Regions from separate parts of the Saccharopolyspora sp. NPDC000359 genome, predicted to be linked through region 1. Evidence: riboswitches for the same ligand, from Rfam matches in the RefSeq annotation. Region 1 holds a riboswitch; each other region holds the start of a gene.

Region 1 (3,263 bases):
GACGACTACGCCTGGGTGAGCGTCAGCTCCGACACCCCGCAGCCGCTGGTGAACCGCTACGACGGCAGCACCGTCGGCGTCGCCGGCTCCACCGAGGCCAGCGAGGGCGCGTCCATCTGCCGCTCCGGCTCGACCACCGGTTGGCACTGCGGCTCGCTGGAGGCCAAGAACCAGACCGTCCAGTACCCGCAGGGCACCGTGACCGGCCTGACCCGCACCAACGTCTGCGCCGAGCCCGGTGACTCCGGCGGCTCGTTCATCTCCGACGACCAGGCGCAGGGCGTGACCTCGGGCGGCTCGGGCAACTGCAGCTCCGGCGGCACGACCTACTTCCAGCCGGTGAACGAGATCCTGCAGGTCTACGGGCTGACCCTGCTCACCCAGTGACCCGTCTCCCCTGACGCGGCCCCCGGCTCCGGCCGGGGGCCGCCTCGCGTCCGGGCCACGCCGACCACGTACCCCACAACTTCAATGGAAGTCGCGCACCCCGGAGGGCCACCCGGGGAAACCGCGGAGGCGGGATCCGAGGTGGCCGCGGACGCCAGATCGCGCCCGGCGGAACCGCCGAGGTCCGACGGGGTGCGAGGGATCCTGCGGAGGTCGGACGTCGTGCAGTGGTTGGTGTCCGGGGCTTGTCGAGGTCAGGGGAGGCGGTTGCGGAGTTCCCGGGCCGCTGCGGTGGGGTCCTCGGCCTCGGTGATCGCTCGGACCACGACGATCCGCTCCGCCCCCGCCTTCAGCACGTCGTCGAGGTTGTCCGGGCCGATGCCGCCGATGGCGAACCACGGCCGACCGTGCCCGCGGTGCTCCGCGGCGTGCTCGACCAGGTCGAGTCCGGCCGCCGCGCGACCCGGCTTGGTCGGCGTCGTCCACACCGGGCCGGTGCAGAAGTAGTCCACGCCCGGCTCGGCCGCCGCCGCGTCGGCCTGCACCACGTCGTGCGTGGAGCGGCCGACCGCGATGTGGTCGCCGACGACGCGCCGCGCGACGTCCACCGGCAGGTCGTCCTGGCCCAGGTGCAGGATGTCGGCCTCGGCGGCCAGCGCGATGTCCGCGCGGTCGTTGACCGCCAGCAGGGCGCCGTGCCGGATGCACGCCTCGGCCAGCACCTCCAGGGCTGCGAGCTCGTGCCGGGCCTCCAGCGGTGCGCCGCCGGGCTGCTTGTCGCGCAGCTGCACGATGTCCACCCCGCCCGCGAGCGCCGCGTCCACGAACTCGGCGAGATCACCTCGCTCGGTGCGCGCGTCGGTGCAGAGGTACAGCCTCGCCTCGTTGAGGCGGGCGCGGATGCCGAAGCCGTCCATTCCAGGCATGTCCCACAGGGTAGCTCCAGACGTTCGGTCCCCTCTCGCCTCGAGCCCGCGTTCGAACGCGGGCTCGGAGTCGGCGTTCTCGGCAGGTACGGTGTAAGGCGGTGAGCACGGGAGCCCGGTCGCCGGGCTGAGAGGGGGCGTTGGCCCCGACCGTCGAACCTGATCCGGGTCATGCCGGCGCAGGGAGCGTGGAGTTGTCTGAATCGCGAACCGCACACGTCGTCGTGGTCGGCGGCGGGGTGATCGGGATGTCCGTGGCCTGGCGCGCCGCAGCCGCCGGGCACCGCGTCGAGTTGGTCGATCCGGCCCCGGCGTCCGGGGCGTCGCACGTCGCGGGCGGGATGCTGGCGCCGATCGCCGAGGCCTGGCCCGGCGAGGAGGAGCTGCTGGAGCTGGGCAGCGCGTCGCTGGAGCGGTGGCCCGCTTTCGCCGAGGAGCTCAGCCGCGCGTCCGGGCTGCCGTCCGGGCTGCGCCGCGAGGGCACGCTGGTGGTGGGCGTGGACAGCGCCGACCGCGCCGAGCTGGACGACCTGGCCGACTACCTGTCCCGGCAAGGCCGCACCGTGGCCAGGCTTTCCAGCCGGGAGGCGCGGCGGCTCGAACCGTCGCTGGGGCCCGCGGTGCGCGGCGGCCTCGAAGTCCCGGGGGACCTCGCGGTCGACAACCGCCTGGCGCTGGCCGCGTTGCGCGCGGCGGCGACGGCTGCCGGCGTCGAGTTCGTCGCAGCGGCGGCGAAGGAGGTCCGGGCCGGTGCGGTGGAGCTCGATGACTCCACTGTGGACTGCGATGTGGCGGTGATCGCGGCGGGCGCGCACTCCGGTGCGCTGCACCCCGCGCTGACCGGCCGGATCCGGCCGGTCAAGGGCGAGATCCTGCGGCTGCGCGCGCGGTCCACCGCGCTGCCGCCGCCGAGCCGCACCGTCCGCGGACCGGTGCACGGCCGCCCGGTCTACCTGGTGCCGCGCGACGACGGGGGGCTGGTTCTCGGCGCCACCCAGTACGAGGTCGGCTTCGACACCGAGGTCACCTTGGGTGGGGTGCGCGACCTTATCGCCGACGCCGAGCAGGTGGTGCCGGGCATCTCTGAGTACCAGCTGGTCGAGGCCCAGGCCGGGCTGCGCCCCAGCACCGATGACAACCTGCCCGTGCTCGGCTGGCTGGAACCGGGGGTGCTGGCCGCCACCGCGCACCACCGGGGCGGCTTCCTGCTCGCTCCGGTGACCGCTGACGCGGTGCTCGCGCTGCTGCGCGGCGACGAAGCCGACGCGCTGATCAAGGCCACCGATCCGAACCGATGGGGAGGACAGCAGTGAACGTCGTGATCAACGGCAAACCGCGGCAGGTCGCCGACGGCGCCGACCTCGCCGCCGTGCTGGCCGAGTTCGGCGTCCCGGAGCGGGGCGTGGCAGTGGCCGTGGACGGCGCGGTCGTGCCGCGCGCGAGCTGGCCCGGGACCGAACTGCACCCCGGCGCCACGATCGAGGTCCTCACCGCAGTGCAAGGAGGGTGACATGGACGACCCGTTGGTGATCGCCGGTCGCGAGTTCGGCTCGCGGCTGATCACCGGGACCGGCGGGGCGGCGAACCTCGCGGTCCTGGAACGCGCGCTGATCGCTTCCGGCACCGAGCTGACCACCGTGGCGATGCGCCGCGCGGACGCCGGTGGCGGAACGGGGGTGCTCGACCTGCTGCGCAAGCTCGGCATCGAAGCGCTGCCGAACACGGCGGGCTGCCGCACGGCGGCCGAGGCGGTGCTGACCGCGCAGCTAGCCCGCGAGGCGCTCGGGACGAACTGGGTCAAGCTGGAGGTCGTCGCCGACGAGGACACCCTGCTGCCCGACCCGGTGGAACTGCTGGACGCTGCGGAGCAGCTGGTCGACCAGGGCTTCGTGGTGCTGGCCTACACCAACGACGACCCGGTGCTGGCGCTGAAGCTGGAGGAGGTCGGCT
Region 2 (3,263 bases), on a different contig from region 1:
GACCGGGATCGACCGCGCCAGCACCAGCTCGTCGTAGCCCTCCTCGTTCGGGAAGGTCGTCAGGTCGAACGGGCGCGGGGTGAACAGCTCGGCGTAGGCGCGGGCCATCCGGCCCGGCGTGCCCCGCAGGCTCTCGGAGTCTGTCGCGACGCCCAGCGCCCGCAGCAGGTCCCCCGCAGCCCGTTCCGCGGCGTCGAGGTCGATCTGGCCAGCGGGCTCGTTGGCGACGTGCAGGGCGGGTGCGGTTGTCATGTCTTCCTCCGGGTCGACGCGGCCGGTGCTCGCGACCGCGGCGGGTGGCCCAGGTCCACCCCTATTTCGCCAATCAACGTTAGTCTTATTGAGGGACCTCGGTCAACGTTCCCGGTCGCCGGGCCGCTGACTGGATTCCACCCATTGAGATGTGCCCGAGAGCGCTAGGGTTGGACCATGGACAAGGCCGGTTCGGCGATGACCGCGGTGGCCGCGTTGGACGACGAGCTGCGGCGCGGCATGTACGACTACATCCGCCGCGCGCGGCGGCCGGTGGGCCGCGACGAGGCCGCCTCGGCGGTCGGCATCTCCCGCAAGCTCGCCGCCTTCCACCTCGACAAGCTGGTGGCGGCGGGCCTGCTGTGCGCGCGGTACGAGCCGCTGGACGGGGTGCGCAAGGTCGGCCGCACCCCCAAGGTCTACGAACCGGCGCGCACCGACATCCGGATCAGCATCCCGCCCCGGCGCCACGACCTGCTGGCCGACATCCTGGTGGACGCGGTACTCACCGAAGGTGACCGGGAGAACGCCACCCAAGCGGTGATGCGCGTGGCACGCGAGCGCGGGCACGACCTCGGCAGGGCCGAGCGGGAGCGCACCCGTCCAGGTCGACTCGGCGCCGAGCGCGCGCTGACCCGGGCGGCGGAGGTGCTCGCCGACCACGGGTTCGAACCGGACCGGGAGGCTCCGGGCTGCGTGCGGCTGCGCAACTGCCCGTTCCACCCGGTGACCTCGCGGTCCCCGGAGCTGGTGTGCGGCTTGAACCACGCCTTCCTGCAGGGCTTCCTCGCGGGGCTCCAGGCCCGCACGACCGAAGCCGTGCTCGAGCCGCGCGCCGGTGAGTGCTGCGTCGAGCTGCGCAGCACCTGACGCCCCACCAGAGGTCCACAGTGGACGTAGCGAGGCCGACGCGCCTCGCCGCGTCACGAGCCCACTACTCCCCGTGGCTGATCCACTGCGGATGGTGCGCCTGCTCGGAGTGCTCTCACCCACCGGTGTCCGGGGTGGTGCGCCGAAGGTAGGGTGTGTGGCCGATGACAGGGGAGCGCCGTGGTGAAGGGCGCTGAGAGTGCGGGTTGAGCCGCAGACCCTCCGAACCTGCTCCGGTTAACACCGGCGAAGGGAGTTCTAGTGGTGCGCGATGCCGCCTTCCGCTACCGGACCATCGACTTCGTCACCGTCGCGATGCTGGGCGTCGCGGTCGGCGTGGCGTTCTGGGGCTGGGCGCAGCTCTACCAGGTGCTGAGCACCTTCTCCGCGTTCGCGTTCCCGCCGAGCTCGGGGCTGTTCGGCGGCGCTTGGCTGCTCGGCGGGGTGATCGGCGGGCTGGTGGTCCGCAAGCCCGGTGCCGCGCTGCTGACCGAGGTGGTCGCCGCGTCCGTGGAGGCGCTGCTGGGCAACAGCTGGGGCTTGTCGACGGTGATCTCCGGGTGCGTCCAGGGGTTCGGCGTCGAGCTGGTGCTGGCCGTGTTCCTGTGGAAGCGGTTCGGCCCGCTGGTCGCCGCGCTGGCGGCTGCGGTGGCCGCCGCGTTCGAGTCGTTCTACGAGTGGCAGGTCTACTACACCGACTGGGCGCTGCCCTACCAGCTGGCGCACCTCGGGTTCTTCGTGGTGTCCGGCGTGGTCATCGCCGGGTTCGGCGGCTGGGCGCTGGTGCGCGGGCTGGCCGCGACCGGGGCGCTGGACGCGTTCGGGCCGGGCCGGGAGCACCACGAGCGGGCGGCGGTGTGACGACCTCGACGGACCTGCGCGCGGAGCTGCGAGGCTTCGGCTGGCGGCCGCTGGGGCGGCGCACGCCCACCGTGCAGGGGCTGGACCTGCGGATCCAGCCCGGTGAGCGGGTGCTGCTGGCCGGGCCGAGCGGGGCGGGCAAGTCGACCGTCGTGCACGCCCTGGCCGGGGTGCTCGGCGGGGCGCTGCCGGGCGAGCTGAGCGGCGAGGTCCGGGTGCACGGCCAGATCGGGCTGGTGCTGCAGAACCCCGGGGCGGCCCTGGTGGCGGACCGGATCGGGCGCGATGTCGCCTTCGGCCCGGAGAACGCCGGGGTCGCGCCGGAGGAGATCTGGCGGCGGGTGGCCGAAGCCCTCGAGCTGGTCGGGCTCCCCCACCCCACCGACCACCCGACGTCGGCGCTGTCCGGCGGTGAGCTGCAGCGGCTCGCCCTGGCCGGGGTCCTGGCGCTGCGACCGTCGATGCTGCTGCTGGACGAACCGACGTCGATGCTCGACCCGGACAACGCCGAGCGGGTGCGCGCGGCGGTGGCCGACGTCGTGGCCAACACCGGCGCTTCGCTGGTCGTGGTGGACCACCGGGTCGGCCCGTGGCTGGAGCTGGTGGACCGCGTCGTCGTCCTCGACTCCGCCGGTCAGGTCATGCACGACGTCGACCCCGAGACCTGCCGGGCCCAGCTCACCGATGAGCTCGGCCGCGCCGGGGTGTGGATGCCCGATCTGCCCGCGCCCGCGCCGACAGAGGTGCCGACGGCGCTGGTGGCCCCGGGCTCCCCCGGCCCGCAGCTCGAAGCGCGGAAACTGGGCGTGGACCTGGTGGCTCGCCGGATGCGGACATCCGCTGCGGTGACCGCCCTGGATGATGTCTCCACCTCGGTCTCACCGGGCCAGGTCTCGGCGTTCACCGGAGCGTCCGGTGCGGGCAAGTCCACCCTCCTCGCCGCGCTGGCGGGCCTGGTCCGCCCCGACCGCGGGAGCATCGACGGCACCCCCGTGCCGCTGCACCGGATGAGGTCCGCCGACCTCGCGCGGACGGTCGGCTGGGTGCCGCAGAACCCGGAGCACGGCTTCCTCACCACCAGCGTGCGCGAGGAGATCGCCCGCACCGGGATGCGGCTGGGCGCCCCGGTCGCGGTCGACGAGGTCCTGGAGGTGCTCGGGCTGAGCGCACTCGCCGGGGCCAACCCCTACCGGCTCTCCGGCGGGGAACAGCGCCGGGTCGCGCTCGCCGCGGCGCTCGCGCACCGGCCCGGCGCCCTGATGCTCGACGAACCGACCGTC
Region 3 (3,263 bases), on a different contig from region 1:
GGGAGGTGCCGATCCCGGCGATCTCCTCGTCGGTCAGCCCGAACTCGGCGACGTACCCGGCGTGCAACCGGCGCTCCTCGACCAGCGCACCCTGGGCCGCGCCGGACAGGAACGCGGCGTCCTCGGGGTTGTCGGCCCGGGACGCCGCGGCCGCCAGGGCCTGCGCGAAGCCGACCAGGTAGCGGGCGTCCTGCACGATGTAGAAGGCGAACACGTCGCGGTCCAGGGTGCCGTCGGTCAGCGCGGCGTTGAACGGGTGCTCGACGATCGCGCGCTGCAGGTCAGCGGTGTGCGCCCAGGCCTGCGCACAGAAGCCGTCGGCGGGCGGTTCGGGCAGCTTGCTCATCCGGAGTCCTCATCTCGGGGTCGCGCGGTCCCGGTGGGGCTCAGGCGTCTGAGCCCCACCGGATTCGCGTGGATTCGGGCACGACGACCGGCGCGTCGTCAGGTCGACGCGCCGGGTTCACCGGGTCTGGTCACCACCAGTGGTGGAAGTGGTGCACCGGGCCGTGGCCGTGGCCGACGTCCAGGCGCTCGGAGGCGCGCAGCGCCTCGGTCAGGTAGGCCTTGCTCTCGCGCACCGCCGTCAGCCAGTCCGGGCGCTGCGGGCGCAGCGCCGCGATGGCCGCCGAGAGGGTGCAGCCGGTACCGTGGTCGTTGCTGGTCACGACCCGTTCGCTGGCCAGGAGCTCGGAGACGCCGTCGCCGTGCAGCAGGTCCACACTGGACTCACCGGCCAGGTGACCACCCTTGAGCAGCACCTGCTTGGCGCCGAGCCCGGCGAGCCGCTCGGCCTGGGCTGGCATGCCGTCGACGTCGGTGAGCTCCGGCTCGCCGAGCAGGTCCGCCGCCTCCGGCAGGTTCGGGGTGATCAGGTCGACCCGCGGCAGCAGCTCGTCGCGCAGCACGCCGACCGCCTCCGGAGCGAGCAGCCGGTCCCCGCTCTTGGCGACCATCACCGGGTCCAGCACCACGTGCGGTGGCGCGTAGCGGTCCAGCACACCGATCACCGCGCGGATCACCTCGGCGTTGGCCAGCATGCCGATCTTGACCGCGTCCACCCGCACGTCGTCGAGCAACGTGACCAGCTGCGCGGTGATGAACTCCGGCGGCACCTCGTGGACCTCGGCCACCCCGGTGGTGGTCTGCGCGACGAGCGCGGTCATCACGGACATGCCGTAGGCGCCGTGCGCCGAGAAGGTCTTCAGGTCGGCCTGGACACCGGCGCCACCGCTGGGATCGGTGCCCGCGATGGTCAGCACGTTCGGAACCATGACGTCCCTCCGCTAGTACGAGCTAGGTCAGGTTCAACGGGTCTGTTCTCAGCCCGGCCGCCCCGGGCACCCCGCGTCACTCGCCCCAACCTAACCCGAACCGCACCGGTCAGTCGATGAGCCCCACCACCGCACCCGCGCTGAGCACCTCACCGGCCCGCACCTGGTGCCAGAGCGTCCCGGTCGCCAACGCGCGCACCCAGCCGACGTCGCCACCGGCCGCCCGGACCTCGGCCAGCCGGTCGCCGACGTGCACCGCGCTCCCGTCGGCGGCCAGCCACCGCACCAGCACCCCGCGCATCGGAGCGCGCCCCGCCGGACGGCGCCCCAGCGCGGGGAACACCAACTCGGTCATCCCCGCCCCCTCCGCGAAAGCCCCAAGCATCGCTCCGGCCGCCCGCACCAACAAGACCGCCGCGGCGCCACCCTCCCGATGGCCGACCACGAACCGGGACGAACCAGGCAACACCGACCGCGGCTGGCACGCCCAGCACCGCCGGGACCACGCGGTCAGGCCCGCGTCCACCTCCCCAGCCAGGGGCCGCAGCGGCGCGGGCTCGTCCGCGAGCGGGACCGGCAGCAGCTCAGCGCCCTCCCGCCAGCACTGTTCCCGGAACCGGTTCTCGCGGCCGGCGGAGTCCGCGTCCACTCCTCGATCAACATCGCGGTGCGAAAGCGATCGATTTCACAGCGTGAAGGGGCCCACCGGCAGGCAAGGTGAACCTTCCTCGCGGATTAAACTCGGCGACGATGGAAACCACGACCGATGCTCCGAGCTTCGCCCGTTCCCGGCGGCCCCGCCGACCGGAGGATCCCGCGCGGATCTGGGCTCCGCTGGCGGACCTGACCGAGGCCGCCGTCGCGGCCGCCGGATCCGGGACCGTGGCGATCACCCGCGGCTTCGACCGCAACAGCCGCCAACGCGCCAAAGCCCTGCGCGAGCTGCTGGACCAGCAGGACGTTCCCGCGATCGAGGTGACCCCAGCGCCCGGCAGCGACCGGCTGCTGGCCGACGTCGAGGTCACCGCGGTGGTCAACCTGATCGGCGCTGGCTCGTGGCAGCCCTACCGCGTCGCCGCGCAGCTGCGCGCCCCGGTGCTCACCCCGAAGCCCGGTGACGACGCCGGTGAGCAGGTCACCCGCGACGTGATCGCGCTGGTCGGCGACTCGGGCAAGCGCGACGTGGCGCTCTCGCACGTCGCGGTGCGCTCCGAGGACCCGGCCGCCAGCCGGTTGACCCTCACCCACGGCGGCGAGCAGCTGACCGTAGCCGGTGGCTGGCTGACCGTGGCGGTGGCAGGCCACGAGCTGCAGGTGCAGGTCGGCGGCGCGGACGTCGCCGAGCAGACGATCACCACCGGCGAGGTCCGGGTGGAGGCCTTCGACGCGCCGCACCGGCTGGTGCGCGACGAGCTCCCGATCGCCGACTTCGAGGGTGCGGTCACCTTCACCGCCGAGCCCGAGGGCCTGGTCGTCCGGCCGGTCTGATCGCTGCCGACCACCACGTGGCGGCGGGCGACCGCCCGGCGCCTTGCCACACCTGAACCAGGCGTTTTCGCCATATTCCGAAAAACTTGCCACAACCGCCGTCACACCCGGTGCGCCGCGGCGTCCCTCGACCAAGGACCGCGCGGGGACGCACGCACTGCACAGGGAGGCTGGGGAATCGTGGAGCCCACCAAGGAGTGGCACGTGAGCTGCCGCGATGTCGCCGGGAGGCGACGCGACTTGTCGGTGTTCATCAACCAGGGCGACGTGGTCGTGGTGGCGCCGCCCGGCGAGACGGCGGTGCTCTCACCGCTGGAGGTGGGGCGCCTGCGGGCCGTGCTGCGCGATGCGGTGGTGTCGGCGGCAGATCAGGCCTGACCAGTTCGGGCCTTCCCAGTTACGAGCTGGATGGGTCAGTATCTACTCTCGAGTAGCTCGCCGACCGAGAGGTGGATGCGTGAGCGTGTTGAGGCAGCGGGGCGCGGCCGTGCTCAATCGCGC

Evidence for each region. A riboswitch is a leader RNA that binds a small molecule or an ion and turns the genes downstream of it on or off. The one in region 1 is predicted to bind thiamine pyrophosphate.
Region 2: linked by a shared signal. The riboswitch ahead of ABT324_RS18965 (ECF transporter S component) and the one ahead of thiO (glycine oxidase ThiO) in region 1 are both predicted to bind thiamine pyrophosphate.
Region 3: linked by a shared signal. The riboswitch ahead of thiD (bifunctional hydroxymethylpyrimidine kinase/phosphomethylpyrimidine kinase) and the one ahead of thiO (glycine oxidase ThiO) in region 1 are both predicted to bind thiamine pyrophosphate.

The regions. Positions count from the first base shown of each region.
Region 1 covers NZ_JBEPDU010000046.1:44,689-47,951, reverse strand. The annotation lists gene ABT324_RS25790 (S1 family peptidase) at 1-387, shown strand, start outside; gene thiE (thiamine phosphate synthase) at 642-1,313, opposite strand; TPP riboswitch at 1,411-1,516, shown strand; gene thiO (glycine oxidase ThiO) at 1,508-2,626, shown strand; gene thiS (sulfur carrier protein ThiS) at 2,623-2,823, shown strand; gene ABT324_RS25770 (thiazole synthase) at 2,825-3,263, shown strand, end outside.
Region 2 covers NZ_JBEPDU010000028.1:52,454-55,716, reverse strand. The annotation lists gene folE (GTP cyclohydrolase I FolE) at 1-252, opposite strand, end outside; gene ABT324_RS18970 (helix-turn-helix transcriptional regulator) at 430-1,122, shown strand; TPP riboswitch at 1,282-1,394, shown strand; gene ABT324_RS18965 (ECF transporter S component) at 1,387-1,983, shown strand; gene ABT324_RS18960 (ABC transporter ATP-binding protein) at 1,980-3,263, shown strand, end outside.
Region 3 covers NZ_JBEPDU010000075.1:9,749-13,011, forward strand. The annotation lists gene tenA (thiaminase II) at 1-346, opposite strand, end outside; gene thiD (bifunctional hydroxymethylpyrimidine kinase/phosphomethylpyrimidine kinase) at 477-1,274, opposite strand; TPP riboswitch at 1,262-1,358, opposite strand; gene ABT324_RS31335 (biotin attachment protein) at 1,384-1,629, opposite strand; gene ABT324_RS31340 (hypothetical protein) at 2,025-2,762, shown strand; gene ABT324_RS31345 (hypothetical protein) at 2,943-3,140, shown strand; gene ABT324_RS31350 (AMP-binding protein) at 3,220-3,263, shown strand, end outside.